3 regions of the Blautia sp. MCC270 genome follow, and region 3 is predicted to be linked to each of the others. Evidence: a T-box and tRNA genes for the amino acid it is inferred to sense, from the RefSeq annotation. Region 3 holds a T-box; the other regions hold tRNA genes.
What was found. A T-box is a leader RNA that pairs with one kind of tRNA and senses whether it is charged. The one in region 3 lies ahead of proS (proline--tRNA ligase), so its partner is inferred to be a tRNA-Pro.

Region 1 (10,138 bases), on a different contig from region 3:
AGAAAAACCGCCCGTATCGCAGGACGTTTCTGGACCTGTTCCGGGAATTTGATCTGCATTCCGCAAGAGGCAGGTGGTATTTAAGACTGACGCTGATCGTTTCCAGCGCTATGCTGATCATGTCTCTTCTGGGACTCCCAAGAGCAATGTGGGCCGGAATTGCCTGTATGTCCGTGTGTCTGCCGTTTACCGCGGATTGCAGGGGAAGGGCCGGAAAAAGAGCTATGTTCAACATCGTTGGCTGTATTCTGTTTGCAGTGCTTTATCTGATACTTCCGGAATCTATGTATCCCTATATTGGAATGATCGGAGGAATCGGTGTGGGATATTCCGCAGGTTATGCGTGGCAGACTGCATTTAATACATTTGGAGCACTGTCCATTGCATCAGGACTGTTTGGAATGCCGGCAGCAGTGCTGCTCCGTATTGGAGCCAATGTATTTAGTTCAATTTATACTATGCTCGCAAATAAGCTTGGGGATAAGCTTGTGCAGCATATGTGGGTACGAAAGAGTGCAGAAATCTGAGATATTGCCCTGAAAAAAGTTTTGCCGTATAATGGGTAATAGCATAACAGCCTGGATATTACCGGGTCGACAGAGGAGAAGATTATGTACGAAGAAACAACAGAAAAACTGCTGGAATTTATCAGTAAAAGTCCTACAGCCTTTCAGGCGGCAGAGGAAACAAGAAGACGTTTTTTGGAGGAAGGCTTTACAGAATTGAAGGAAGAGGAGCGCTGGGAGCTGGAAAAGGGCGGAAAATATTTTGTCATGAGAAATCATTCCGCGATCATCGGATTTTCCATTCCTGTCAATGACTGCAGGAGATATCATATCATTGCAAGTCACAGTGACTCCCCGTCTTTTAAAATAAAAGAAAATCCGGAGATGTCTGTAAACGGAGCTTATGTGAAGCTGAATGTGGAGCGGTACGGAGGAATGATCCTTTCTACCTGGTTTGACCGTCCCCTTTCTGTGGCAGGTCGCATGATCGTCCACAAAAACGGAAAAATTCTGGAAAAGCTTGTAGATATTGATAGAGATCTGGTCATGATCCCGAGCCTTGCGATCCATATGAACCGGGATATTAATGGAGGCTATCATTATAATGTCCAGAAGGATATGCTTCCATTGTACAGTGGCAGTGGCGAAAAAGGAAACTTCATGCGGATGCTGGCAGAAGAGGCAGAGATCCGTCCGGAGGATATCCTGGGCCATGATCTGTTTCTCTATAACCGGATGTCCGGAACGATCTGGGGATCCAGGAATGAATTTGTTTCCAGTCCAAGATTAGATGATCTGCAGTGTGCTTTCGCTTCAATGGAAGGCTTTCTCCAGGCAGATAAGAAGAAGGTCATTGCAGTCCACTGTGTACTGGATAATGAAGAAGTGGGAAGCACTACCAGGCAGGGAGCTGCATCCACATTTCTTAAAGATGTACTGTTTCGTATCAATCTGGCCCTTGGCGGAGATCAGGAAAGTTATCTGATGGCCCTTGCAGAGAGCTTTATGATCTCTGCGGACAATGCACATGCATTACATCCGAATTATACAGACAAGGCAGATCCTGTAAACCGACCGGTGATGAATGGTGGAATTGTGATCAAATATAATGCCAATCAGAAATATTGTACCGATGGGATTTCCACAGCAATCTTCAAGGAACTCTGCAGAGAAGCAGATGTGCCATATCAGACATTTGTGAACCGTTCTGATATTGCCGGTGGTTCCACTCTGGGAAATATTTCCAATACCCAGGCAGCCATAAATACGGTCGATATCGGTCTGCCGCAGCTGGCGATGCATTCCGCTTATGAAACAGCTGGAGTGAAAGATACGGAAAGCCTGATCCGTGCGGCAAAGGTATTTTACAGGTGATATCGGAGGACAGGAAAATGAGCAGAAAAGCAGTATTTTTTGATGCGGACGGAACAGTCTGTGATATGAAAAAAGGAGTGCCGGACAGTGCCATAGAAGCCATCCGTGCGCTGGTAGATAACGGACATGAAGCGTGGCTCTGCACAGGAAGAAGTCGTGCGTTTGTATCCTGGTATCTGGAGCAGATCCCTTTTACGGGAATGATCAGTGCCTGCGGATCCACCATTGAGAAGGACGGGAAGAGACTTTTTAATAAAGAGATGACGCCGGAGGTTGCAAAGCTTTCTGTGGAGGTTCTCAGAAAATACGGACTGATCCCGGTAATGGAAGGCGCGGATTTTATGTATTATGACAAAGAGGAGTATACCGATGAAGTGAACTGGTATGCCAGTCTGATCACAGAATCCCTGGGCGATAAATGGAGGCCTATCCGTGGAAATGAGGATTGTATGCGGATCAATAAGATCAGTGCAAAAATGACGGAGGGATGTGATGCGGAGGCAGCGTTATCCATTTTATCAGAATACTATGATATCATCCGCCATGAAGGCAGCAGTTCGTTTGTGGGAAATACCATTGAACTGGTGCCAAAGGGCTTTAACAAGGCTGTTGGGATCGCAGCTGTGATCCGCCTGTTTGATATTCCGTGGGAGAATACCGTTGTTTTTGGAGACAGCAACAATGATCTTGCCATGTTTGGATACGCTGCAACAAAGGTTGCCATGGGAAATGCTTCTCCGAAGATCAAAGAACTGGCAGATTATGTTACGTCTGATATGTTCCACTACGGCATTCGGGATGGCTTGAAATATCTGAAGCTGATCTGAGAAAATGCTTCGTTTGTTTTGTAGGCTATGAGATTGTAAGAACAGAAACATCCACATCAGAAATGATAGCTTTATGTGAATATGCTTTTATAAAAAAATGCTGTAAGAACCAGAAATCATAGTTCTTACAGCATTTTATGTTACAGATTTTTCCGGGTAGATAATATGCAGAAGCTGCAATATCAGATCAGTCCCAGACCTTTGCAGATAAACAGCCAGAGTGTCAGGGTAAAGGCACTGAATAATGTGGTAAGAAGCACGACTCCCGAAGAAAAAGAACCCTCATGTCCCATGTTTTTTGCCATGACAAAGCAGGTAACGGTGCTGGCAGACCCCAGCATGATAATGATGGAAACCAGCTTGTCCTTTGTAAAACCGCAACGGATGGCAAGAGGAAGAAAAAGTGCTTCATAACCGACAAGTTTCATAAATGTACAGGCAACAGATGCTTTCAGCCGGGAAAAGGCTTTTCCGAAGTGCAGAGATCCGCCCATAGCCATGAGGCCAAGAGGAGTGGCGGTTTTTGCAAGATTGCCTGCCGTAGAGTCCAGGATCTTCGGAAATGGAAGACGAAGAAGGGACCAGAGTGTACCGGCTGCAATGCCGAGAATGATGGGATTGGTGACAATTCCCTTTAAAGTGCGCTTCAGAACGGTACCATCTATTTTTCCCTGACCGGGTTTAAAGACAGAGAGAACTACAACAGCCATTACATTGTAAAGAGGGACACTGGCAATGATCATCAGTGGTGCCATACCTGCATTTCCGTAAAGGTTCTGAATAATGGCGATACCAAGGATCGCTGCGCTGCTGCGGTAGGATGCCTGGATAAACTCGCCCCGGATATCGGAAGGGTGGAGAAAACGGGACAGGAGCACGGAGATCATAATACTGAGCGATGTGATCGCAAAACAGAAAAGAATCATCTTGGGATCCCAGGCCTCATAGATATCGATTTTAGCGATGTCCTGAAACAGAAGCACAGGCAGGGGGATGACAAACACAAATTTGTTCATACGATTGACAAATGTTTCATCAAACAGTCCGATCCTCCGGAAAAAATATCCCAGGAGCAGCGTAAGAAAGATGGGCACGGTAACATTCAGACAGAAAATAAGATTGTCCATAAAAGAAAGCCTCCCTGTGGTAAAATTTCTCTGTTTATTATATCCAAACTACGAAAATTGTCAAACGAGGTATACGGGACTGGAGATTTCTGGTATGATAAAAAGTGTTGCGAAGAAAGCAGCACAGGGGTTGAGAAGGAGAAAGGAAAGAAAATGAGATACGGAAAAATACGGATCGAAGATGGCTTTTTTGTGTTTACCAGACATATGATGCTCAACAGTCTTCCGTGTAAAGATATTCTCTGGGCGTACATGCGCCGTGAGGGAACCGATAAAACCGGTGAAAAGCAGCTGATCATCAATTATCTGGTGATCATAACCAGACGTCAGAAGCGTTATAAATTTGATATGACAGAGCAGGAGGTACAGGATTGCCTTCAGCTTCTTAAAGTACTGAATCCGGATCTTGCGGTTGGTTTTCCAAAAGGAAGCAGGCTTCCGCTTCAGAATCTTCCGAATACAAGAGATCTGGGTGCATTGATGACAGTAGACGGTTCGCATATTCTTCCCAGAAAACTTTTGCGCAGCGGAGAAATCTATCATGCTTCTGCTGCAGACAACCGGATCCTTTCAGAAGAATATAATGTAAAAACAGTGATCGATTTCCGGTCAGCTGCAGAAGTAAAGAAAAAACCGGATGATATCATGGCAGGAGTGGAGTATTATCACATTCCAATCCGGGATGAGGACAGCAGTGGAAACAGCTTTTTTGAACATGTGATGTCCTGCTATGGTGATGTAGACCGGTATATGCAGGACTGGTACCGGAATTTCGTTACGGATGAGTATTCTCTGAAGCAGTATGCACGTTTTCTGGACGTCCTGCTTCATGTAAAGAATGGAGCTGTTGTTTTTCACAGTGCCACAGGAGAAGACCGGACAGGAGTCGGAACAGCACTTTTGCTCTTTGCTTTGGGTGTACCTAAGGAAACGATACGAAGGGATTATATGCGGTCGAATCCATGTCTGGAAGATGAACTGAAATATATGCGCAGGCTTTACCGGGCAGACTGGCCGGAAAACAGCCGGAAGCTTGCAGATCTGAAAGCCTTCTATCAGGTGAAGGAGTCCTATATCAATACAGTTTTTGATGTCATCGAAAAAGAAAACGGAGGAATTGAAAGATTCCTTCGGAAAAAACTTTATCTGACACCAAAGGCATCCGAGGAGCTTAAGAAAAAATATCTGATCTGAGGATAAAAACATTTCTTATCAGCCTGAAGGGATTTTGCAGGAAATTTTGATTGACAAAATTTTCGAAGTTGTTATAATGGTAAGAAAGCAAGGGTTTATTAGATTAAAGCGTTAACTGACGAAGTCGGTTTTCTATACATAAAAGTGTTGAAAGCAGGTGTATTATGGAAAAGAGAATACTATCCATCCTTGTGGATAATACCTCCGGAGTCCTTAGCCGTGTGGCTGGTCTTTTCAGCCGCCGTGGATATAATATTGACAGCATTACCGCAGGAGTGACTGCAGATCAGAGATATTCCCGTATGACAGTTGTCTGTGAGGGAGATGATCAGATGCTCCAGCAGATCACTAAGCAGCTGGCGAAGCAGGAAGATGTACGGGATGTTAAGGTCCTTGAACAGGACGACAGCGTTGCCCGTGAGCTGATGCTCGTCAAGGTTGCTGTGAAGCCGGAACAGAGACAGGGAGCTCTTTCTGTTGCAGATATCTTCCGTGCCAAGGTGGTGGATGTAAGTAAGGATTCTCTTATTATGGAGATGACCGGAAGCCAGAACAAGCTGCAGGCGTTTGTGGAGCTGATGGCTGACTATGAGATCCTTGAGCTTGCAAGAACAGGAATCACAGGTCTGTCACGAGGCAGTGACGATGTCCGGTACCTGTAAAAATTTTTACATATGTTTGCTAGGAGAGCAGCTACTCTCTTAACGATAAATAATTTTTATGAAGAAGATGTTGTAAACATCAGAGGAGGAAAGTAAAATGGCAAATAAGATTTTTTACCAGGAAGACTGTAATCTCGGATTATTAGATGGTAAGACAATTGCGATTATTGGATACGGAAGCCAGGGACATGCACATGCACTGAACCTTAAAGAGTCCGGATGTAATGTAATCATCGGTCTTTACAAAGGAAGCAAATCCTGGAAAAAAGCTGAGGAGCAGGGCTTCGAGGTATATACATCTGCTGAAGCAGCTAAGAAAGCAGATATCATCATGATCCTGATCAACGATGAGAAACAGGCTGCACTTTACAAGAAGGATATCGAGCCGAACCTTGAGGAAGGCAACATGCTTATGTTCGCTCATGGCTTCAACATTCATTTCGGATGCATCAAACCACCAGCATATGTTGATGTTACAATGATCGCTCCGAAAGGACCTGGACATACAGTAAGAAGCGAGTATCAGGCTGGTAAAGGTGTTCCTTGTCTGATCGCTGTAGAGCAGGATGCTACAGGTAAAGCTCAGGATATCGCACTTGCATATGCACTTGGAATCGGCGGAGCAAGAGCTGGTGTTCTTGAGACAACATTCCGTACAGAGACAGAGACAGACCTCTTCGGTGAGCAGGCTGTACTTTGCGGTGGTGTTTGCGCACTTATGCAGGCTGGTTTCGAGACACTTGTTGAAGCTGGTTATGACCCAAGAAACGCATACTTCGAGTGTATCCATGAGATGAAACTGATCGTTGACCTGATCTACCAGTCAGGATTCGCCGGAATGAGATATTCTATCTCCAATACAGCTGAGTATGGCGATTACATCACAGGACCGAAGATCATCACAGAGGATACAAAGAAAGCAATGAAGAAAGTTCTTTCCGATATCCAGGATGGTACATTCGCAAAAGAGTTCTTACTCGACATGTCCGATGCAGGTGCACAGGTACACTTCAAGGCTATGAGAAAATTAGCTTCTGAGCATCAGTCTGAGAAAGTCGGCGAAGAGATCCGTAAACTCTACAGCTGGAACGGCGAGGATAAGCTTATTAATAACTAAGCAAAATTTATTGCAGGTGCAATAAATTTTGCGCTACTCGAACGAAGCGCAGCGAAGTTTGAGTCAAAGAAGTCACACACGTAATACAGTGGTAGGAAACTTTTTTGAAATTTAAAAATCCCATCTGGTCGCAATGATCAGATGGGATTTTTTTTCATTCCTTTATTTATCCGGATGCCCTGTTTCATCATCAAAAAATGGCGCGATCAAAGCCGAATCAGTATCTTTCTGTCTGCATACAAACCCGATCTCACGCAGCGGAAAAGAAAATCCTACCGGTACTTCCACCAGAGTTCCTTCTTCGAGCTCTTTTTTTACAAAATCACGGATCACACATGCAATCCCAAGACCAATTTCCGCAAACTGGATCAGAAGATCCATAGTTGTTACTTCCAGAATATGACTTAATTCCACATGATGTTCTTTCAGCTGAGTGTTCACGGTCTGACGTGTAATATTGTCCTCATCCAGCATCATGAAAGTTGCTGCCTGGATCAGAGGTTCATCCGGATAGAGCTTTTTCTGATTTTCCAGATACTGCTGTGTACAGACAAAGGTATCCTGGATTTTCAAAAGAGGCTGAAAATAATATCCCCGAAGCTTCTGCGGCCGTCCGATGAGTCCCAGATCGATTTTTTCCTCATCCAGAAGCTGCAGCGTCTGATAAGTAGACTGGCAGGAAATTGTGATACGTACATGAGGAAAACGTGCAATATAGTTTTCCAGGTGGGAGAGCAGTACATATCTGGTAAGAGTAGAACTGGCGCCCAGACGCAGCTTTGGAATGTCCCGGGAACGGTTATGGCGAATGGAATTTTCTCCTTCATCCAGAAGTGAAAGAGCTTCTTTTACTTTTTCAAAAAGAAGCTCACCGTCCGGGGTCAGAGTGACACCCCGGGAACTGCGTTTAAAAAGAACGGTATCCAGATTCTGCTTCAGCTTCTGGATCGCCTTGCTGATAGCAGGCTGACTGATATAAAGGTCCCGGGAACTGTGGGAGATACTGCCGGTACGTGCTACCGTATAAAAAATATGATAAAGAGACAGATTATCCTGCATGCAAAACCTTCCTTTCGAAAAATAGTAAGGTAATAAAGGTAATAAAAAAATCCGAAGTCATCAGACCTCGGAAATCCTTGAATTTGTTAGAAATATCGGGGCAACAGGATTTGAACCTGCGACCTCACGGCCCCCAGCCGTGCGCGCTACCAAGCTACGCCATACCCCGCAACGCATATAACTATAACATAAACAAATTGTAAATGCAACCATTTTTTGAGGAGAAAGATGGTTGTATGGATGATAATAAAGAGTGTGATCCCTTGATACTTTCATAGGCTTCACACTCTTTACATGATATGATCAGGCTGTCTGTATTGTGTTACCTGGGTCAGGTAAAATACCTCTTCCCTGAAGTACAACGACAAGAGTTTCTGTTGTGTCCTGTAAATTCTTGATATCTTTTCGGATATCCCGTTCTGCAAGCTTAACATCCAGTGAAAGGTCGTCCAGGCGTTTTCTGTTGGTATCACATTTCAGATCGATCATTTCAAGTCTGTTTTCTACCCGGTTGAAGCGGGCATCTATTTCATCAAAACGAACATCCATAGCATCAAGACGAGCGTCGATACCGTCAAAACGAACATCCATAGCATCGAGACGAGCGTCGATACCGTCAAAATGAACATCCATAGCATCGAGACGAGCGTCGATACCGTCGAGACGAGTATCCACTGCATCCAGTCTGGCATCGATACCATCTAATCGGTTATTTATATTGCCCAGCTGGACATTGATCGGGTTTATCATACCGGCTAATAATTCCAAATCTTTCTGATCTAGCATATGCGCATCCTCCCACAAAAATTGTACCGCATATTTCTCTGTGCGGATATTGTATCATGTTTCGAGTGTGAAGTCTATGAAATTATCAAAGAACAAAATGGACGGGAACAATAAGTTCTTGACTAGTATAATATATATAATAAGAAAAAACAAGACATATTTTTATATCTTTAATAATAATAGAAAATGCAGGCGAACTACCTGAAGAATAAAAAAAGGAGGCCGGGAGTTGTGCTGACTCCCGGCAAAAAGTATGAAAAAGAAAAAGATTGTTTAGCATTTGCTATCTACAGTTAATAATATAGTAAAAAAATGTGTGCATTGTGTGAAAGGAAAATGAAGAGAATGTGAAAACTGCCGCTTAATGTTAGATTAAGCGACAGTAATTTTTTCGGATTATTCTGTTGTTTGATTCAAGATTTTGAACCATATGTAATGATAACATCCGCTTTAATGCTTGTCAAGCGATCTGAAACTGCTATAGCTGTCCAATTATGTCGTTTTACGCAGCTTTTTATGTAAGTATAATTCGTGCGGCAGAGGATGTCCTGTGAAATTATATCAGTTTATTTAATTTTTCAATAATTTCTGTAAGTTCTTCTCTGGAATACCCGCCGAAGCTTACCAGCGCACGTAATGGCATGGAGTCGGTCATGGCTTCTGTCATTTCTTCGGTGACAGCTTCGGAAGCGGCTTCAGAAGAGGACTCTTCACCGACGTTCATAGCTGAGATATATTTTGCTGTAAGCTCTTTTGCTGTTTCGCTTGTTTTCGGGTTGCGGAACAGTTCGCCCAGGGTGGTGTTCATATGAACATGCATCGGAAGTTCCTGGCTGCTGTTCAGATGGATCTTGCCTTCAAGACGGATATCTCTGGAAGAGGTACCGACAAGGAACTTATATTCGCCGCTGGCTGCGAACCAGTCGTGAAGTTCTGTATTGTACCATGCGAAGCTTCTCTTGTCCAGCTCCATGGTTACTGTTTTGGTCTCGCCTGGGTTCAGGAAAACTTTTTCGAAGCCCTTGAGCTCTTTTTCCGGACGAATCGCGGAATGGGTGCAGTCTTTGACATAGAGCTGTACGACTTCTTTTCCTACCATATCTCCTGTGTTTGTTACATCAACCGAAACAGTGATGGTGTCTTTGTCTGTAGGATTTTCATTGGAGATCTTCAGGTTGCTGCAGGCAAAGGTAGTGTAGGAGAGGCCATAGCCAAACGGATATGCTACATCCATTTCTTTTGTATCGTAGTAGCGATAGCCTACGAATACGCCTTCACGGTATTCAACCTTTTCACCACCGCCGAAGTTCAGGTAGGATGGATTGTCGGAGAGCTTGAGCGGCATTGTCTCGGCAAGCTTGCCACTGGGATTTACTTTTCCGTAAAGGATGTTTGCGACAGCGGTACCGCCTGCCTGACCGCCGAGGTATGCTTCCAGAAGGCCTTTTATATCATTGAGCCATGGCAGCTCCACGGGGGAACCGTT
Region 2 (10,138 bases), on a different contig from region 3:
CATTCTGAGGCATTAAGCTTCGGACTTCAGTCTGCAGATGTATATCAGGTGGGCTGATCCGGGAAAATCCAGAGGAGAATATTTAAGAGAAATACAGCGCTGCAGGATCGTATGCTGATCCTTGCAGCGCTGCTTTTGTATGCATGACGCAGATATGTGTTTCGTGAAGTGTAGTGTGTGGAAATTCACAAATTTCCTGCAATCCGGAGATTTTACAGATACGGCGTACCCGGGATCTCCGGATAGGTTCCCATACCGATGAGAAGCTCAAGGCCTGTCTGACGGCCTTCCAGTACAGCAGCTTTTACAGCACTGGCATCACCGGAGATGGCGATGATCACTTCATTGGAATGACTGGTACCGATATTCGGAGTCATATATTGTGTAATGGATACTGCTGCGGATTTCACGGCATTATCTGCCATCACAAGACCGATAGCAGCCGGAGAACCTGCCATGAAACCAAATGCTTCACCCAGAGGTGTGCCGAAGGCTTTATGGATAGCAGGACCTGCACTTGCGGAAAAAGCAAACTCCAGGTGGCCGGATTCGCTGATGTAGACCTCACCTGCATATTTGTTAGTCAGTTCCAGAGCCAGAGAAATGGCGTGACGCACGTCGGATACATCATTTCCGCCAAGGACGATATAGTTTCCGTGACCACCCCAGCCCTTGGTGTCTCTTGGAAGTTCAATGGAAAGGACTTCTGTATTTGTGGCTTTTACTGCATCGTCAATAGCTGTGATCTGGCCGGCAGCGCCTGTTCGGGAACTGAAAAGCCCCAGACAGTGGTATTGGGTACCTACGTTCATCTTTTTAAGCAGAGAATCATCAACTCCGGAGATCACGAGTCCGATTGTGTCAAGGACTGCGGTCCCTACAAATTCAGTACGTGTGCAGTTGGTGCTGATGTTATGAATATCGTGTATATCCATGTGGAAAAATCCCCCTTTTTGCTGAAAACTCATTGGTTTCAGTATAGCATCAGAGAGGGGAATTTGAAAGTGAAAATTGACAATATCATTTGTAAATGGCAGGTTTACATAGTAGTAAACGGCATTGTAAAATGTAAACTTAAAAAATAAAATTAAGTTGACATTCAAATCCTGCTGTGTTAAATTGTTAACAGCGAAAGAGCGGATATCATTTATAAAGGACAGGAATGATCTTCCGACAGGAAAAGCAGAAAAGGAAAGAAAGGATACAGATTATTATGACAACAGTGGCAGCAGGCAGAAGCAAGACGTATGATCTTGTTTACATTGCAGTTTTTGCAGTAGTGATGGCAGTTTGCTCATGGATTTCCATTCCGGCACAGGTACCGTTTACTCTGCAGACATTCGGAGTATTTATGGCAGTTGGTGTGCTTGGAGGGAAAAGAGGAACTATGGCAGTTCTGGTTTACGTTCTTCTTGGAGCAGTAGGAGTTCCGGTTTTTGCAGGATTTTCCGGAGGCATTGGAGCTCTTCTCGGAAATGCAGGCGGATATATCATTGGATTTATCTTTTCCGCACTTGTTATGTGGGCATTTGAGCACGTTTTTGGCAGAAAGCCGGTCGTTCAGATCATTTCCATGATCGTTGGACTGATCGTATGCTATGCCTTTGGAACCGCATGGTTTATGCTTGCCTACACAAGAAGCACAGGTCCGGTAGGCCTTATGGCAGTTCTTGGCTGGTGTGTGTTCCCGTTTATCATTCCGGATCTTATCAAGATTGCACTGGCTTATGTTTTATCAGGAAAGGTACGTAAATATGCAAGATAAAAGCAGTGCTGCGGCATATGCTTCTGATGAGGGCACAGAGGAAATAGTCATTCCTCTGCGCCCTCATCATGGTATGTGCCTGGCGTATTTTAAGGGGGAAGGCTACAGTAACGGTTTTACTGCACATATGGCCGAGATGCTGAAGATTTTTCTGGAGGGAAAGAAAATAAGGCTTCATGTGGATACGGATGAGATCTGTTCTGCCTGTCCGAATAATCTGGGCGGACATTGCGAAGCCGGAGATAAAGTGGCAGAGTATGACAATGCCGTGCTGGAAAAATGTGGACTGAAAGCCGGACAGACATTGCACTTCAGCGAATTTACAAAAAAAGTCCAGGAAAAAATCCTTGCGATGGATAAACGTAAGGAAATCTGTGGAAACTGCCAGTGGAACAGTATCTGCGAAGAACAGAAGAGCCGCTGGGCATAGATATTTATAAGAACCTTTCCAAAAACTGCTTCGGGTCTGCAAAAAAAAGTATGCCCGAAGCAGGAAAAAAGAAAAAATTCGATTTTTTTGAAAAATTTTAATTTTTTCTATTGACAAAGTACAGAAACTCTAATATAATAGCTCTTGCAGTTGAGCAAAACACAAACAACTGAAACAGAATAACGAAGCGTGGCTCAGTTTGGTAGAGCGCTGCGTTCGGGACGCAGAGGTCGCAGGTTCAAATCCTGTCGCTTCGACTAACAGCTTGAGAATCCCTTGGTTGAGGGGTTCTTTTTTTGTTTGTGAAAAATAAGAGAACGTAAGTTTGTGTTACCTTGTGTTACCTCAATGAGAAAAGAAATGAGAAAGCCTTTGGTGAATGTCCCGAGCATGGACCACCAGGGGCCTTTTTATATTTACAGATGAAAATATTCTTGAATGCTTTAAATAGCAGTGCTATAATACAGATATAAAGAACAACCGCCCACAAGGGGTTGACCTTATAAGAGAAGATTAGAAAATCCCACCCTGTACTCGGCCAAAGTTTTGGGGTGGTTTTTCTATGTAAAGAATTACTTACAAAACGTTAATACGAACGTAAGCAATGCTAGAATGAACATGCCAAAAGCCATAAGATCTTTGAAGTCAAAATAATTGTTGTTCATCAGCACCACCTCCATCCTTTTGGGACTAGAGGTCAGCCACCCTGTAACACGATTGTTCCCGTACAGTGTAGCATATACGGAAAATCCTGACAAGCGCAAAATGTTCTAAGATAGTAATGCTTTTTTGACAAATGCGCAAATTTTCTGTACGTCTTAATTCTTCACCTGTCTGTTAATATTCTGTTTCGGTGTACTGATTCGGGTATAGCCGTATTCTTTCGACTAATAGCTTGAGAATCCCTTGGTTGAGGGGTTCTTTTTTATGTTTGTACATCCTGGAGCTTTTTTCAGTTGATGGAATGATTTCTCTCGATCTTCATATATATTAACGAAACCGAAATACCGGAGGGACGTGCGTTGGCTGGATATCAGCGTTTTGTTGCGTATGTGTACGAGTATCGGAAAGGAAAAAAAGATGGCAGCAGCGGTTATGTGAGGGTGGAGGCCAGGGATAGAAAATGCCGGGTGGAGGTTCATCTGCGCTGCGTTGGACTGGAGCCTGGAAGTCGGTGCAGAGTGTATGGGTTTGTGCGGCAGGAAGGGCTGATGGATGGTATTTTGATCGGAAGCTGTGTTACCGGGCGGGAACGGATCGAGTGCGCACTGGAGACGGATACAGGGGATATTGGAGGCATGGGAAAAAGTCTTCAGGAGCTTGGAGGACTGCTTCTGATCTCCGATGCCGGCGGATTCTGGGGAACGGAATGGGATGATCAGCCGATCCGGCCGGAGAATTTCCGCGAGTGGAAGAAAAAAGAAACGGAATCTCGGAAGGAAACGGAGAAAACAGGAACGGAATATCAGAAGGCGGCGGAGAAAACAGGCAGAGAGCGGGAAGAAAAGGAAGAAGAAAATCAAAAAGATGGAACCTTGCCAGAAGTGCAGGAAAATCAGAAGGAGTCAGACAGGATCATGACGGTGGAGGAGATTCAGGAGGATGTATTAAAGACATCGGAAACCGGAAATTCATATCAGGCTCCCAGTCCGCATCCGCCGGAGCCACTGCGACCAGGCCAGTCATCACCGCATCCGCCGGAACTACCACGGCCAGGCCAGCCGTCACCGCATCCGCCGAAACCATCGCGACCGGAGCCATCTCGTCCACTTCCGGGAATACCCTGTGACGATCCCTTTAATGACGGCTATTTCACAGACTGCCGCAAGATCAGACCATCGGACTGCAGTGCCTTATGCAGAAAAAACGGCTGCTTCTGCAGCAACCGTTTTGTCATGTACGGATATCAGAATTTCGGCCATCTTCTGCTGTGCAGAAATCCCCGGGGACAGTACATACTGGGAGTACCCGGTGGATACAGCCAGCAGGAACGGTTTATGGCCAATATGTTTGGCTTTCCCTACTTTAAGGAATGTCCGGATATTCATATCCCAGGCGGAAAGGGAGGATACTGGTACTGTTTTATTAACATCTGATCAGAAAAATTTCGGCATCCATGCAGATAAGCAAACAGTTTTGCAAATCCGCAGATCACAGCTCCATACCACGAATTTCTACTACCGGGATCGTCTGAGACAGGATATCCCGGTAGTTTTTCATTTCTTCCTCGGAGCAGGCAGAGAATCCCGGTATCAGAACTCCGTCGGAATCCCGGTAAGCCTGGAGATAATAAGCTTTTGCACCGCTTAACCACCGGCTGATCTCCTGAAAATCTTTTTCGGAATGAAGTTCCCTCACAACTGTTGTACGAAATTCATAATCAAGGTGTCCGTCCAGCAGCCATCCGGCAGTTTCCCGGATCCCATCCAGATCAGCATGTACACCGGTAAGCACATGATAGTTGGAAGGACAGGCCTTGATATCCATGGCAACCTTGTTGATCAGGTCAGCTGCTGCGAGATTTTTTACCACGGAGGGGCGGGAACCGTTGGTATCGAGCTTCACATCATAGCCCAGTTCCCTGATCCTGCTGAGAAATTCCGGCAGCTCCGGTGCAAGTGTGGGTTCACCGCCGGAAATACAGACGCCATCGAGAATCCCCTTTCTTTTTTTTAGAAAAGCCAGGATTTCCTCCTGGGAATATTCAGGCTGGGTGTCAGGCTCCACGACAAGAGCTCCATTCTGGCAGAATGGGCAGCGGAAGTTGCAGCCGCCTAAGAATATGGTACAGGCTACCCTTCCCGGATAATCCAGCAGGGTTGTTTTGTTAAAGCCACATATTTTCATAGGAAAATCCCCTTGTTTCTCTTATTTATGATACTACAAGCATACTCTCCCCCGAAAAAAGCTGCAAGCCTTTTTAACCGAATCAAGTAAGTTTCCTGCGGAGTTGCGAAAAGCAGTAAGCAGAGATGGGGACTTGCTCATGGAAGAAAAAAACATATAATTTATGGGGTACACCTCCTGGGGCTGCATTGACCTTGTCAGTGCATCTACAGCAGAGCTGAAAAAACGCTACGGCTACATCTACGTGGACCGCAACGACGATGGAACAGGTACACTGAACCAATCTGGCTGCTTGACTTTCCGGAAAAAAGCAGATATAATGCATTCATTGACGCAGACAATGGAGTTCGCGAGAGCTTCCGTTGTCTGCGTTTTTCTGTTATACAATAAGAAAACGCTGCAGAAATTAGTGTGGAAATTTCTGTGGCGTTTTTGGCTGTGTGCAAATATCTGTTTTGCAGTAGATTGACATGGAATATTTGAAAAGTTATAATCGAACGGACAGAAGGCTGAGAGCAGTCTTAGTATGAACAGATAGAATCCCGGAGCTTTTTCCGGAATGTGAAGTTACAGGAGGAGTAAAAACGTGACAGATCAGGAACGTTTTATGAAAGAGGCGATCCGCCAGGCAAAAAAGGCCCGTGCATTGGAGGAAGTGCCGATCGGCTGCGTGATCGTGCATGAGGGAAAGATCATAGCCAGAGGCTACAATCGTCGCAATACAGATAAAAATACCTTATCTCATGCAGAGCTTAATGCTATCCGAAAGGCAAGTAAAAAGTTGGGAGACTGGCGTCTGGAGGGATGCACCATGTATGTAACGCTGGAGCCTTGTCAGATGTGTTCCGGTGCACTGGTACAGTCCAGGATCGATGAGGTGGTGATCGGCTGTATGAACCCGAAAGCAGGCTGTGCCGGATCTGTGATGAATCTTCTTCAGATTGAAGGCTTTAATCATCAGGTAAAGATCACAGAAGGGGTATTGGAAGAGGAATGCTCCGAAATGCTTTCCACATTTTTCAGGGAACTGCGGGAGAAAAAGAAGCAGGCAAAAATCCTGAAGAAGCAGGAAGCAGAGCGCCTTGCCGGGCAGACACAGTCAGAGAGAGCGGAACAGAACGAAAAGTCCCGGGAGATTTACTCTTGACAGAATCCTGTGAAAATATCAAAATAAAATCATAAATGGATTTCACTATTACAGACAGAAAATCCATTCAGGTCAAACGAAAGTCGTTGATACAGGAACGACAGAAAATGGAGGAACAAAAAATGGAACTTGAAGCTTTAAGAAAAGACATGGTAGCAGCAATGAAGGCCAAAGATAAGGTAACAAAGGAAGCAGTTTCCGCACTGATCGCAGCAGTAAAAAAAGCTGCCATTGATGAGGGATGCCGTGATGACATCAAAGGAGAGCTTGTAGACAAAGTTATCCTGAAAGAGCTGAAAACAGCAAAAGAGCAGATCGACACCTGCCCTGCAGAACGTACAGATCTGAAAGAGGAGTATCAGGCAAGATATGATATCATTGCGAAATATGCTCCGAAGCAGATGGATGAAGCAGAGATCAAGGCTTATATCGAGGAGAAATTTGCAGATGTTCTGGCAACAGGAAATAAAGGCCAGATCATGAAGGCAGTTATGGGAGATCTGAAGGGAAAGGCAGACGGCAAGCTGATCAATCAGGTAGTTGCCGGATATTGTAAATAAAATAATAGTACAAAAAATCCCGCCGGATCAGTCATAAATGACAGACCCGGCGGGAATGCTGTTTATATAGAGATCATATATTATAACCTTTTTTACGCGCGCCGCACCTCGGAATGGTCTCACAGACGTTACCTTTACAGTTAACTCAGCCCAGGCACCCTCACGGCACACAAGAGCTTCTGCTTAGTGCTGCTGCATTCCTGCCCTGACACGGTTCACAGATTCCTGTTGCGTAAGACCCAGACGTCAACGCCACTTATAAAGGGCTGCTCTGCAAGATACAAGCCTCAGATTGGCATCACCCCTGCTGTAGCGGATTGCAGGTACAGGGCACCGCTATCTCCCCGGCTGCGCGGAATTTAATTATAGACTCTGAAACCGGATTTGTCAAGGTACAGACCGAAATAAATCAGTTCATATTAAGTGTACAGTACTGTACCGCTCCGTTTTTGGTGTTGCGAAGGGTGAAGCTGATATAGGCGGACTGCTTCGCGGAAAGGTTTCCGATACGGAGCGTGGAAGAAGAAGCCCCGCTGTTAGGAGCGTTGTAATTGGTACTATACTGTGTATGGGTCCGGTTGTTGTTGAAAGAAACGCCTGTGATCTTCCAGCCATTTGCAGCGGTGCATTTCATGACAGCATTCTTCTGTGCCTTGTTGGCGTAACGAAAGGCGTTATGGCCGGATCTTTTGAATTTTCCGGCAAGATTGCCTTTTACACCTGTGATGGAGACGGATTTCAACGGGTTGACATAACGAAGCACCTTGATGGTGGAAGTGTAGGTTTTGTTTCCAACCTTGAAGGAAATCTTTCCTGTTCCGGGCTTTTTAACGGCAAAACCGATATTGTAGAAATGATCGGAGTGAGTGTACGGTTTTGCACCCTTGCGGAAAGCCTCCGTGGTACTTTTGAAGCTGCTGGAACCGAAGGAGTCCAGTGCGATCACAGATCCTCCGCTGACTACTTTAACATTGGATTTGAGAATGTTCTGGTTAGCAGGAATATTGCTGATCGAGATCTCATCGTATCCCAGGTCCTTTCCGGATGTGGGCATATAAACGATCCGGGTTTTGGAATAATTGATCGCTGCACTGGCGGCGAGAGGAGTCATGGCGCATACCATGGCTGCGGCTAATAAAGCGCAGGATAGTTTTTTGAGGATTTTTTTCATAGGACGCTCCTTTCCTGGTGAAAATTTTCTGTAAACATACGAAAGTTACTGATAATTTTATTTTACGATGAGATACAGGTAAAGTCAATCAATACACTCGCTGTTTTCGTGCTTTTTTGGCTATTGTACACTGCCTGAAAATGCTTTATAATATTATATTGTGTAAAACTCTGTGAAAAGAGAGGATACAGTAGTTGTTCTGCAGAAATACGTCAGGTGGAATATCTGTCTTATATGCAGACAGCAACAAATAAAATGTGCACATAAGAGGGCATAGAATGGAGGACGCTATGATTAAAAGAATCGGTCTGCTGACAAGCGGTGGTGACTGTCAGGCACTGAACGCAACCATGAGAGGCGTTGTAAAGGGTCTGAGCAACAGCGTTGAGAACCTTGAGGTTTATGGATTTGATGACGGATATAAGGGACTGATCTACGGGAAATACCGTATGCTTACAGCCAGGGACTTTTCCGGAATCCTGACTCAGGGCGGAACTATTCTCGGAACATCCAGACAGCCATTCAAACTGATGCGGGTTCCGGATGAGAAGGGACTGGATAAGGTTGAGGCCATGAAACAGACTTACTATAAGCTCTGTCTTGACTGTCTTGTGATCCTCGGCGGAAACGGAACGCAGAAAACCGCCAATCTTCTCCGCGAGGAAGGCCTGAATATCATCCATCTTCCGAAGACCATTGATAATGATATCTGGGGTACAGATATGACCTTTGGCTTCCAGAGCGCTCTGGAGATCGCAACAAATGCCATTGACTGCATCCATACAACAGCTGCATCTCATGGACGTGTATTTATTGTTGAGATCATGGGACATAAGGTCGGAAGCCTTACACTGAATGCCGGTGTTGCAGGCGGAGCAGATGTGATCCTGATCCCGGAGATCCCATACGATATCAATAAGGTTGTAGAAGCCATCCAGAAGCGTAACAAGGCAGGCAAGCGTTTTACCATTCTTGCAGTAGCTGAGGGAGCTATCTCAAAAGAAGATGCAGAGCTTCCGAAGAAAAAATACAAAGAAAAGCTTGCGGAAAGAGCGAAGAAATATCCGTCTGTATCCTATGAGATCGCAGACCAGATCCAGCAGGTGACCGGAAGTGAGGTACGTATCACAGTTCCGGGACATATGCAGCGAGGCGGAGAGCCATGTGCATATGACCGCGTTCTTTCCACAAGGATCGGTGCCGGTGCAGCGCAGGCGATCATGGATGAGGAATACGGTGTTATGATCGGTGTCATCAACGGCAAGATCAAGAGGGTTCCTCTTGCTGAATGCGCAGGCAAGTTGAAGATGGTATCTCCAAAGGATCAGCTTGTAAAAGCAGCCAAACAGATCGGAATCAGTTTTGGCGATTAATGAATTATGAGTCATCTGGCCGCCGCGGGAGTCTTTCCGCGGCGACTGTGGCGAAGAGAAGGAGAGTTTTATGAGTTATACTGCTCTTTACCGTAAATTTCGTCCCGACAATTTTGACGATGTAAAAGGACAGGATCATATTGTGACAACACTGACAAACCAGATCAAGGCGAACCGTATCGGACACGCATACCTGTTCTGCGGAACGCGTGGTACCGGAAAAACTACGGTTGCAAAGATCCTGGCGAAGGCAGTAAACTGTGAACATCCTGTAAATGGCAGCCCCTGCAATGAATGTGCCATGTGCAAGGCCATTCAGGCGGGAACTGCCATGAATGTGATCGAAATCGATGCAGCCTCCAACAACGGTGTTGATAACATCCGTGAGATCCGTGAGGAAGTGGCTTATCGTCCAACAGAGGGCAAATACAAGGTTTATATCATCGATGAGGTGCATATGCTCTCAACAGGTGCATTTAATGCTCTTCTGAAAACATTGGAGGAGCCGCCTTCTTATGTTATTTTTATCCTGGCAACTACAGAGGCCCACAAGATACCGATCACAATACTGTCCAGATGTCAGCGCTATGACTTTCACCGGATATCCATTGATACCATTGCTGCCAGACTTTCCGAGCTTCTGACAGCAGAAGGGGTGGAAGCAGAGGAGAAGGCTGTACGCTATGTGGCAAAAAAAGGCGACGGGTCCATGCGAGATGCCCTGAGTCTTCTGGATCAGTGTATTTCCTTTTATCTGGGACAGGTGCTTACTTATGATAAAGTCCTGGATGTTCTGGGAGCTGTGGATACAGAGGTATTCAGTAGGCTTCTCCGAAAGGTTCTTT
Region 3 (10,138 bases):
CTCCAGGTTCCCCGACATCCGCGCCAGTGCCGCTTTCGTATTCTCCTCCACAGTAAAACCAAGCTGTGCGGAAAAACGCACTGCACGGAGCATCCGAAGAGCATCCTCTGTAAAACGTTCCACCGGATCCCCGACACAACGGATGATCTTCCTATTGATATCCTCCATTCCGCCAAACAGATCCACCAGTCCATGCCCCGGATGATAAGCCATGGCGTTAATGGTAAAATCTCTTCGTTTCAGATCTTCCTCAAGACTCCTGGTAAAGGTCACGGCATCCGGGTGACGGCCATCATGATATTCTCCGTCCACACGGTAGGTTGTCACCTCAAAGCCCTCTTTGCCCATCATTACAGTTACTGTTCCATGCTGGATCCCCGTATCTACAGTTCTGTGAAAAAGCTCCTTCACCTGCTCCGGAAGTGCGGAGGTAGTGATATCCCAGTCCCCAGGCACCCGATCCAGGATGGAATCCCGGACACAGCCGCCAACAACATATGCCTCATAGCCGGCTTCATTGAGAATATGTAGGATCTGTTCTACTTTTTGTGGTATGTTAATCGTCATAATAACTCCTCTTGATGATCGCTGCTGTCCGTTCAAAACACGTTTACATTTCGCTGTATTATCTCCATGTCAGCAGCCGAATAATATTCTGATATGTTTTCCTTAACGCTATTATAACATAGATTCATAAAAACAGCGGAGCATATTTTGCCCCGCCGTTGTTTCTGCAATATGGTTCCTGTTCACTCCGTTCTCAGTAACACGCTTCGCGATGCACAGAATTTATGCTGATCGCATAAATTCGCGCGGTATGTCTCGGGTTTTCTGTGACCTTCGCTCACACAAAACACCTCGCGGGACATTACCAGTGAACAGTAACGCAATATGATCATCCCACTTTTTTGAAGTGGCCTGCTGTATTTTTTTAGTATGCACGTCCCCAGTAAACCATTTTCTTAGCCGGTTTTCCGCAGCATACGCAAACGTCGCTTAACTGCTCCTGCTCAAACGGCATACATCTGGATGTTGCCTGGAAATCTTCCTTGATCTTGTCCTCACATGCACGATCACCGCACCACATAGCTTTGATGAATCCCGGTTTGCTGTTGATGATCTCACCGAACTCCTCATAATTCTTTGCTACGTAAGTATGTGCCTCTCTGTGTGCACGTGCGCGCTCCAGCATATCATGCTGAATGGTATCCAGAAGCTCTTTTACCTTATCTGCAAGTTCCTCGAAGGATACTGTGTATTTCTCACGGGTATCTCTTCTGCAGAGAACTGCCTGACCGTTCTCGATATCCTTCGGTCCACATTCCACACGAAGCGGGATACCACGCATCTCCTGCTCAGCAAACTTGAATCCCGGGCTCTTGTCTGTCGCGTCAACCTTTGCACGGATACCTGCTGCCTTCAGTGCTGCAAGAAGCTCGTCAGCCTTCTCCATAACCCCTTCTTTACGCTGCTGGATCGGGATGATCACAGTCTGTACCGGAGCGATCCTCGGAGGAAGAACAAGTCCGCTGTTATCACCGTGAACCATGATGATCGCACCGATCATACGGGTTGTCATTCCCCAGGATGTCTGGTGAACATATTTCAGTGTATTATCTTTATCTGTGTACTGGATTCCGAATGCTTTGGCAAAGCCATCTCCAAAGTTATGGCTTGTACCGGACTGGAGAGCCTTACCGTCGTGCATCAGAGATTCGATGGTATAAGTAGCCTCAGCACCTGCAAATTTCTCCTTGTCTGTCTTCTGGCCTTTGATGACCGGAATCGCAAGAACTTCCTCGCAGAAGTCTGCATAGATGTTCAGCATCTGGATGGTACGCTGCTCCGCTTCCTCAGCTGTTGCATGAGCAGTATGTCCCTCCTGCCACAGGAACTCTCTGGAACGAAGGAAGGGACGTGTTGTCTTCTCCCAACGGACAACGGAACACCACTGATTATATACCTTTGGAAGATCTCTGTGGGACTGGATCTCTTTCTGGTAGAAATCGCAGAACAGAGTCTCAGAAGTCGGACGCACGCAAAGTCTCTCCTGCAGCGGATCAAGGCCGCCATGAGTCACCCATGCAACCTCCGGAGCAAAACCTTCTACATGATCTTTCTCTTTATCAAGAAGAGACTCCGGGATAAAGATCGGCATGTAAACGTTCTCTACACCGGTTTCTTTAAATCTGCGGTCAAGCTCATGCTGGATATTCTCCCAGATCGCATAACCTGCAGGTTTGATCGCCATACAGCCCTTAACACTTGTATAGCCACAGAGCTCAGCCTTCTTAACAACGTCTGTATACCACTGAGCAAAATCCTCATCCATAGATGTGATGGCCTGTACTAATTTCTTTTCTTTTGCCATGATAAATCTCCTTTTTCTTGTGATCTGTTACATATTGCCGGCTGTCAGGCAGCCACAGCAATCCGGAATCCTTCCAGCTCACTCTTCTGTCCCATAAACCGTACACTGCATTTACAATCCCGTTTTACGGACAAAAAAATAAGCCATCCAAATCCCTCACAAGGGACCGAATGACTTCGGCGGTACCACCCCAGTTAACAGCCTGAAAAGCTGTTCTCTCAACACCCGTTAACGCCGGAAACACACGCCACGCTTCAATCACGCAGAGCTCCGAGGCCGGTTCCACAGTTCACGCACAGGATCCTTCCACCAAAGCAGATCCCTCTCTGAGATAATTCCCTGTGTACTATTCTCATCATCGCCGTATCTTTGATATATTTTAGGCGAAAACCGCCTCAAAGTCAACCCCAAACAAAAAAATATAACAAGTCTCCCTGCTATGAGTTACTGTTCACTCCGTTCTCAGTAACACGCTTCGCGAGGCACAGAATTTATGCTAATCGCATAAATTCGCGCGATATGTCTCGGGTTTTCTGTGACCTTCGCTCACAAAAAACACCTCGTGGGACATTGGCCAGTGAACAGTAACTGCTATGCTCCTATTCCTTCACAGACACAGCCGGCATCTCCAGATACCTGTTCAGATCTTCTGTGAGAATATGGAGCTTAGTTCTGGTATCCTGTTCCTGGTACGTCAGCCGGCCTGCGATCCTGGTGATATAATCCTCTTCTTCGATGATCTCACAGGTCTCAGGAAAATTAATATCATAATACTGTGCAAGATAAGATACCCAGTAATCCACCGGCACATGTCTATCTGCGGATAACACGGATTCTCTTCTGAGACAGGACTCCCACACTGCCGGTGAGATCAGCCCTTCTCCTGCATCTTTCTCAGAGACTCCCAGCATGGCTTCAACAGACGCCTCCAGCTTTACTCTGCAGTTATCCAGCTTATCGGCATCTCGTATCAGTTTTGCATGGAAAAGTGTTCTTGCATCGTGGATTCCTTCCAGTTTGAAATCACTGTGCTTCCGAATTGCTGCATCAATCAGCTCATCAAATTTATCATCCTCCACGAAACGCCGGATCAGCTTCTCCTCCCCGAAGAGAAGTTCTGCACCGAACACGGCATGATCCATGGTTCCCGGCTCAAAGCTGTGAAATCTACGGATCTGCTCAAAACGGCCAATATCATGAAGCAGACCGATCAGCTCCGCAAGTTCCACATCTTCACCGGAACATTCCATTTTTCTGGCAATCTCTCCTGCGTATTTCACCACGCCATAGGTATGTACGATTTTCAGACAGATCTGTTCATCCTCCCGGTCGTATTCATCCAGATATTTTTCGAATTCCTGTTTTGCATGTGCAATGTCGATCATTCTGCCACACCCCTTCTTCTTTTGTTCATTCTGTAGCCCTGTAAACACTCTGTATTTATTATATCGAAGGTCTCTGACAAATTCTACTGTATTTCCCGGAATTTTAAATCTTCTCGCTGCTGCCGAATGACTTCCCTGCTCAAGGAGCCAATTATCCCCTTCGTTTCCGGAAATGATATCCGGAACAACATGGGCAACACCGCCCTCCTCTGTCTGGTCTGCCTCCACATCACGGAGCCATTTTCGGTAGAAGGAATAGGTATTTTCAAGGAAGCATGCCGTACGGCAGAAGATTTCTGCATCACCGGTCCATCCAAGACGCGCATCTCTCTGTGGTGTCTCAAAAATATTTTTTGGTTTTACTTCCTCCATAAGGGAAACCTGTCCGGTAAACCGTTTTTTCCGGTTTCATCTATTCATACTTTACGATTTCTTTCCGCAGCCGCTTCATGATCCGCTTTTCTAGGCGGGAAATGTAGGATTGCGAAATTCCTAAAAGATCCGCTACCTCCTTCTGTGTTTTCTCGCTTCCTTCCCGGTTTCCGATACCGAATCGCAGACGGATGATCATCTGTTCCCGCTTTGTCAGTTTGCTGATGGCTTTTCCAAGAAGTGCGATCTCCACCTCATCTTCCAGACGTCTGGAGATCACATCGTCATCCGTTCCCAGAATATCCGAAAGCAGCAGCTCATTTCCATCCCAGTCCACATTCAGCGGCTCATCAATGGAAACCTCCATCTTTGTTTTGCTGTTTCTCCTCAGATACATCAGGATCTCATTTTCGATACATCGTGATGCATAGGTAGCAAGCTTGATATTTTTTACCGGATCAAAGGTATTGATAGCCTTTATGAGCCCTATGGTTCCGATGGAGATCAGATCCTCCACACCTACCCCTGTATTATCAAATTTCTTTGCAATATAAACCACCAGCCGTAGATTATGCTCGATCAGAACCGACTTTCCCTCTTTTTCCTTTTCTGTTCCCAGCATTTCGATCACTTCAGCCTCCCGTTCCGCTGACAACGGCGCCGGAAGGATATCATTTCCACCAATATAAAAAACCTCTCCCGGACGATTGAACATAAATTTCCGGATCACCTGAAACGGATAGGATCTTGCAGCTGCTCTGTTCATAACATAAGCCCCCTTCTCAATTTAATAGTCTGGAATTCAAAAGTATCTCGTACTCTTCTCCCAAAGCTGAGGGCTCGGATGTTATGGCAAGCACCGGTTTTCCTACATGTACCACCCTTTCGGGAGTCTGGATCAGAAGTTCATCAAGGATCACTGCCAGCAGCAGTCCTTTTTTTCCATCTGCGGTATGACAGCTCAGAAAATGCGGCTGCAGACTGACAAATCCTGTATTTTCCAGTGCCTCTGGTTTATCTTTAATATCCATCAGTTTTTTCACCTGCTCTTTCGATATCAGGCTTCCCAAAAGTTCCTGTTTGATGATCGATACCGGCTGTTTTTTCACAGGATCCATAAGGAGATTTCCGGTATCATAAAAGCCGTATGTCTGCTGCAGCTTCCCCTGATATTTCAAAGTGACCGGAAAAATATTTCTTCTTCCAAACCGGAAGGTCTCGGTCACACATCCCAGAGTATAAAGTGTGCCATAAATCCCTGCCAGAAAAAGCAGAAATATTTTCACCGTCATGGTTCTTTCCGTTTCCAGTGCCTGATAGATCCCGCCAACCACAAAAGCTGTGAAATACAGAGCCAGAATGGTTTTTACAAGAAGGCCGCCTTTTTTCAGTCGAAAAGCAAACGACGCCATAAAAAAAGCGCAGCCGCCATGGATCAGTACAGCGGCAGGAAAAATGATCTTAAAAGGTGCACATACAAGCAGGCAGGATACAAAAGATCCAAAGGCAGCGGATATCACACATCTTCTGCGTTTCCCGTCAAGATGCAGAAATTTTCCCACAAGTCTTAAAAGCATGTAATCCATAAGGAAATTCGTCATAAAAACGATATCTATGTATATCCTCTGATACATAAGCTTCCCCCACTGCTGTTTCGTCTACCATCGATTCTCAACTTTGGTAAGTGCATTTATTATAGGGCAGGCTCTTTGCATATTTTGTCAAATCCGGATGTCGATTCTTCTAACTTATCGGGTCGTTTCTGTCTGTATCGACATTTATAGATTTTTTCTATGAATCAGCGACAAAAATGTATAAATTTCCGTACAATATTTGTATTTGTTGATTTTCGCACTTTATAGTGCTAAAATATTTTTTATTATATTTCGTAAAGAAATTCTATTATATGAGATACAGGAGGGAATCGAACAATGATCAATATTACCGGACATACCGGGCTTACCGGCCTTCTGGGAAGCCCCGTGGCACACAGCGTATCACCTTTAATGCACAATGAGGCATTCCGTTATCTTGGACTTGATTATGTGTATCTCTGTTTTGATGTAACAGAGGAGACCCTTCCCCAGGCTGTGGAAGGACTGAAAGCCTGTGGGATCAAGGGCTTTAACCTGACCATGCCAAACAAGAATAAGATCGTGGAGCTTCTGGACGAGCTTTCTCCCACTGCCCAGCTGATCGGAGCGGTAAATACCGTACGCAACGACAATGGAAAATTAAAGGGGTTTAATACGGATGGTTATGGATTTACCCAGTCTGCCAGAGATGCCGGCTGTGATGTAAAGGGGCGCACTATCACCGTTATGGGTGTCGGCGGTGCCGGAATGGCGATCTGCGGCCAGTCCGCCCTGGAGGGTGCAAAAAAGATCCATGTTTTTGCACGTCCTACCAGCCGTTACTGGGAACGTGCTGCTGCCATGGCAGAAAAAATGTCTCATATGACAGAATGTGAGATGATCCTTCATGAGATGGATGATCACACTGCGCTGAAGGACGCACTGGAGGAAAGCAATCTCCTCATCAATGCAACTTCTGTGGGAATGGTCCCGGATGTGACAGGCACCGTGATCCCGGACAAGACTCTGTTCCATCCGGAGCTTACCGTAGCCGATGTTGTATATGAGCCAAGAGAAACAAGACTTCTCAGGGAAGCCCGGGAAGCCGGATGTCCGACCTTTAACGGAATGTACATGCTGCTCCACCAGGGTGTAAAGGCTTTCCACATCTGGACCGGACTGGACATGCCGGTTGAACTCGTCAGGGAGAAATATTTTAAATAAAAAATATCCGGCAATACTGACCGCCTCCGCATCACAGCGTGGCCTCAATATTGCCGGATCAAAAATAAAGGCGGCCCGCCTATCACACGGGTCGCCTTTTATTTATCCGTCAATCATCTGTTTTGTTTATTTCTTCTCTTCCTGAACCTCGATCTTACGGATCGTCTTGTTCTTGATCTCTTCTTTGATGAAGTTAATGAACTCACCAAGCTCTTTCATTCCCTCATCGCCAAGATAGCGGCTTCTTACGGAAACCTTACCCTCTTCTTCCTCTTTTGCACCAACGATAAGCATGTAAGGTACTCTCTCAAGACGTGCCTCACGGATCTTGTATCCCATCTTCTCGGAACGTCCGTCTACAGAGCAGCGGATCCCTGCTTCTCTCATCTGGGCTTCAACCTTCTGTGCATAATCGTTATACTTCTCGGAGATCGGGATCACACGAACCTGCTCCGGGCAGAGCCATGTCGGGAACATTCCTGCGTATTTCTCAATAAGCCATGCCAGTGTTCTCTCATAGCATCCCATGGATGTACGGTGGATGATGTACGGACGCTGTTTGTCGCCATTCTCATCGATATAGTACATATCAAACTGCTCTGCAAGAAGTGCATCCCACTGGATCGTGATCATGGTGTCTTCTTTTCCGTATACGTTCTTTGCGTTGATATCAACCTTCGGTCCGTAGAAAGCAGCCTCGCCCACATCCTCTGTGAATGGAATGTTCAGCTCCTCAAGCATCTGGCGGATATGGCCTTCTGTCTCTTCCCATACCTCCGGCTCACCGATGTATTTCTCTTTGTTTGTCGGATCCCATTTGGAAAGATGATAGGTTACATCTTCCTCAACACCAAGTACCTGCAGACAGTACTGGGCAAGTGCGATACAGTCTTTGAACTCTTTTACCATCTGGTCCGGTCTTACGATCAGATGTCCCTCGGAAATAGTAAACTGACGAACTCGTGTCAGGCCATGCATCTCTCCGGAATCCTCATTACGGAACAGTGTGGAGGTCTCGCCGAGACGGATCGGCAGATCACGGTAGCTGTGCTGCTCTGCTTTGTATACATAGTACTGGAACGGACATGTCATCGGACGAAGTGCATAAACCTCTTTGTCCTTCTCCTCATCACCAAGTACGAACATACCATCTTTGTAATGATCCCAGTGTCCGGAGATCTTGTAAAGATCGCTCTTTGCCATAAGAGGAGTTTTTGTTCTTACGTATCCACGCTTTGTCTCCTCATCCTCGATCCAGCGCTGAAGCTCCTGCATCATGATCACACCGTTTGGCATGATAAGCGGAAGTCCCTGTCCGATCACATCTACAGTTGTGAAGATCTTCATCTCACGGCCAAGCTTGTTATGATCACGTCTCTTTGCTTCTTCCATCTGCTCCAGATGCTCTTTCAGCTCATCCTTTGTAGCATAGGCTGTTCCGTAGATACGTGTAAGCATTGCGTTCTTCTCACTGCCTCTCCAGTATGCGCTGGAAGAAGAAAGAAGTTTGAATGCCTTGATGCCTTTTACACTCATCAGGTGTGGGCCTGCACAGAGGTCTGTCCAGTCTCCCTGTGAATAGAAGGAAATCTCTTCTCCCTCCGGAAGATCCTCGATCAGCTCAACCTTGTATGGCTCATTTTTCTCTTTAAAGTATGCGATGGCATCCTCACGGGATTTTGTAAAACGCTCGATCTTTGCGCCTTTTTTGATGATCTTTTTCATCTCTTTCTCAATGGCGTCAAGATCCTCACGTGAAAATGGCTCGTGGTCGAAATCATAGTAGAAGCCTGTATCAATGGATGGTCCGATGGCAACCTTTGCCTCCGGGTATAAGTTCTGTACAGCCTGTGCCATTACGTGAGATGCTGTATGACGGAGAACTGCAAGGCCCTTCTCGTCTTTCGCTGTAAGGATATTCAACTCACAGTCGCTGTCAAGAACTGTACGAAGATCTACGACCTCTCCGTTTACTTCTCCTGCACATGCAGCACGTGCAAGGCCTTCGCTGATGTCATATGCGATATCGATCACAGCTTTTGCTTCTGCATATTCTTTTTTTGAGCCGTCTTTTAATGTAATGATCATTGTTTTTTCTCCTTTCATTTTAAATGAAGTTTCTATGGTACACAGTATGTGTCTGCTTTTGCAAGAGATTCTGCAATAAAAAAATCCCTCACAGTACATCACATACTGTAAGGGACGAGTTCATTCATTCTCGCGGTTCCACCCTGCTTGCTCTGCTGCCCGGTCATGCCAGGATGCAAAGCCTCTCAATTATGATGATAACGGAATCACCGGACCGGATTGGGGCCACTCGGAGGTAGTCTTCGGCTGTTTCCCGATAAGATGTTTCCAGCACTTCACATCTCTCTCTGTAACGTTTCACAGCTTACTCGTCTCGTCAGCGTGTTTTTTATTTCTTTTTCTGTGGTTCATTATAAGCGCAGTATTTTTATTTGTCAACGCATGTTGACAAAATTTTTGAGATTTCTCTTCTCGCACAGATCTACAGATTTCCCATGAGTTTGTCTTTGATAATAGCCAGAATCTCACGGGGAATGTAGATAAAAAGACGCCAGCTTCGATACCTGGAAGGTACCATGGTCACTTCCCGGAATCCACATTTTCTTGCAATGGCTGCTCCTCTCCATACATGAAAATTGTTCGTCACCACGCCTACGGAACAGTCTGTGGTTCCGATCCTTCTGCGGCTGAATTCCAAATTCTCTTTCGTACTGGTAGATTCTTCTTCCCGTATCAGTCTGTCCCCGTTTATTCCGTGACCGGTAAGGTAGCGATACATGGCCTCTGCCTCGGAAATGTTTTCTCCATCGCCTTTTCCTCCGGAGAGCACTGCCTTCGTACCCGGATTTTCTTCAAGATAAAGAAGGGCCCTTCTGGCTCGTTCCAGAAGGGCAAGTGTCATCCGTGTTCCGTCCACATGGGCACCTAACACGATAATGTAATCCAGATTCTTCTTTACGCTCATTATCTTCCGCAGCAGTGTTTGTATTTCTTGCCGCTTCCGCATGGGCACGGATCGTTTCTTCCGACCTTGTGCGGTTTCACAACTGTGCCGGATTTCTTCTGCTCCATGTAGAGGGTTTTCTTTTTCTCTTCTGTGAAGATCTTGTCCCACTGAGGAAGGTTGTAAAGCCAGTCAGCCTTGGCATCTACCATGTTCTTATAGAGTGCCTCTTTATCAAATG

Region 1: it has a tRNA-Pro gene. The T-box ahead of proS (proline--tRNA ligase) is inferred to sense a tRNA for this amino acid. The anticodon was not compared.
Region 2: it has a tRNA-Pro gene. The T-box ahead of proS (proline--tRNA ligase) is inferred to sense a tRNA for this amino acid. The anticodon was not compared.

The regions. Positions count from the first base shown of each region.
Region 1 is NZ_WQQD01000028.1:21,147-31,284, reverse strand. It holds gene GPK58_RS08335 (FUSC family protein) at 1-527, shown strand, start outside; gene GPK58_RS08330 (M18 family aminopeptidase) at 612-1,880, shown strand; gene GPK58_RS08325 (Cof-type HAD-IIB family hydrolase) at 1,898-2,707, shown strand; gene GPK58_RS08320 (AEC family transporter) at 2,890-3,834, opposite strand; gene GPK58_RS08315 (tyrosine-protein phosphatase) at 3,988-5,028, shown strand; gene ilvN (acetolactate synthase small subunit) at 5,193-5,690, shown strand; gene ilvC (ketol-acid reductoisomerase) at 5,788-6,807, shown strand; gene GPK58_RS08300 (LysR family transcriptional regulator) at 6,970-7,866, opposite strand; tRNA gene GPK58_RS08295 (tRNA-Pro) at 7,962-8,035, opposite strand; gene GPK58_RS08290 (hypothetical protein) at 8,170-8,652, opposite strand; gene GPK58_RS08285 (glycoside hydrolase family 3 C-terminal domain-containing protein) at 9,209-10,138, opposite strand, start outside.
Region 2 is NZ_WQQD01000007.1:10,066-20,203, reverse strand. It holds gene GPK58_RS02585 (PcsB-like coiled-coil domain-containing protein) at 1-57, shown strand, start outside; gene pduB (microcompartment protein PduB) at 213-935, opposite strand; gene GPK58_RS02575 (biotin transporter BioY) at 1,214-1,765, shown strand; gene GPK58_RS02570 (DUF1284 domain-containing protein) at 1,755-2,195, shown strand; tRNA gene GPK58_RS02565 (tRNA-Pro) at 2,379-2,452, shown strand; gene GPK58_RS02560 (DUF6128 domain-containing protein) at 3,218-4,291, shown strand; gene GPK58_RS02555 (anaerobic ribonucleoside-triphosphate reductase activating protein) at 4,347-5,042, opposite strand; partial or broken gene GPK58_RS13270 (family 1 glycosylhydrolase) at 5,206-5,325, shown strand; gene tadA (tRNA adenosine(34) deaminase TadA) at 5,629-6,189, shown strand; gene GPK58_RS02540 (GatB/YqeY domain-containing protein) at 6,312-6,749, shown strand; RNA gene ffs (signal recognition particle sRNA large type) at 6,844-7,105, opposite strand; gene GPK58_RS02530 (hypothetical protein) at 7,159-7,920, opposite strand; gene GPK58_RS02525 (6-phosphofructokinase) at 8,211-9,293, shown strand; gene dnaX (DNA polymerase III subunit gamma/tau) at 9,364-10,138, shown strand, end outside.
Region 3 is NZ_WQQD01000001.1:16,510-26,647, forward strand. It holds gene GPK58_RS00070 (CCA tRNA nucleotidyltransferase) at 1-567, opposite strand, end outside; gene proS (proline--tRNA ligase) at 932-2,371, opposite strand; T-box leader at 2,530-2,739, opposite strand; gene GPK58_RS00080 (alpha-L-rhamnosidase-related protein) at 2,971-4,128, opposite strand; gene sigE (RNA polymerase sporulation sigma factor SigE) at 4,169-4,894, opposite strand; gene GPK58_RS00095 (sigma-E processing peptidase SpoIIGA) at 4,911-5,762, opposite strand; gene GPK58_RS00100 (shikimate dehydrogenase) at 6,060-6,926, shown strand; gene thrS (threonine--tRNA ligase) at 7,053-9,014, opposite strand; gene GPK58_RS00110 (YdcF family protein) at 9,436-9,918, opposite strand; gene GPK58_RS00115 (SEC-C metal-binding domain-containing protein) at 9,918-10,138, opposite strand, start outside.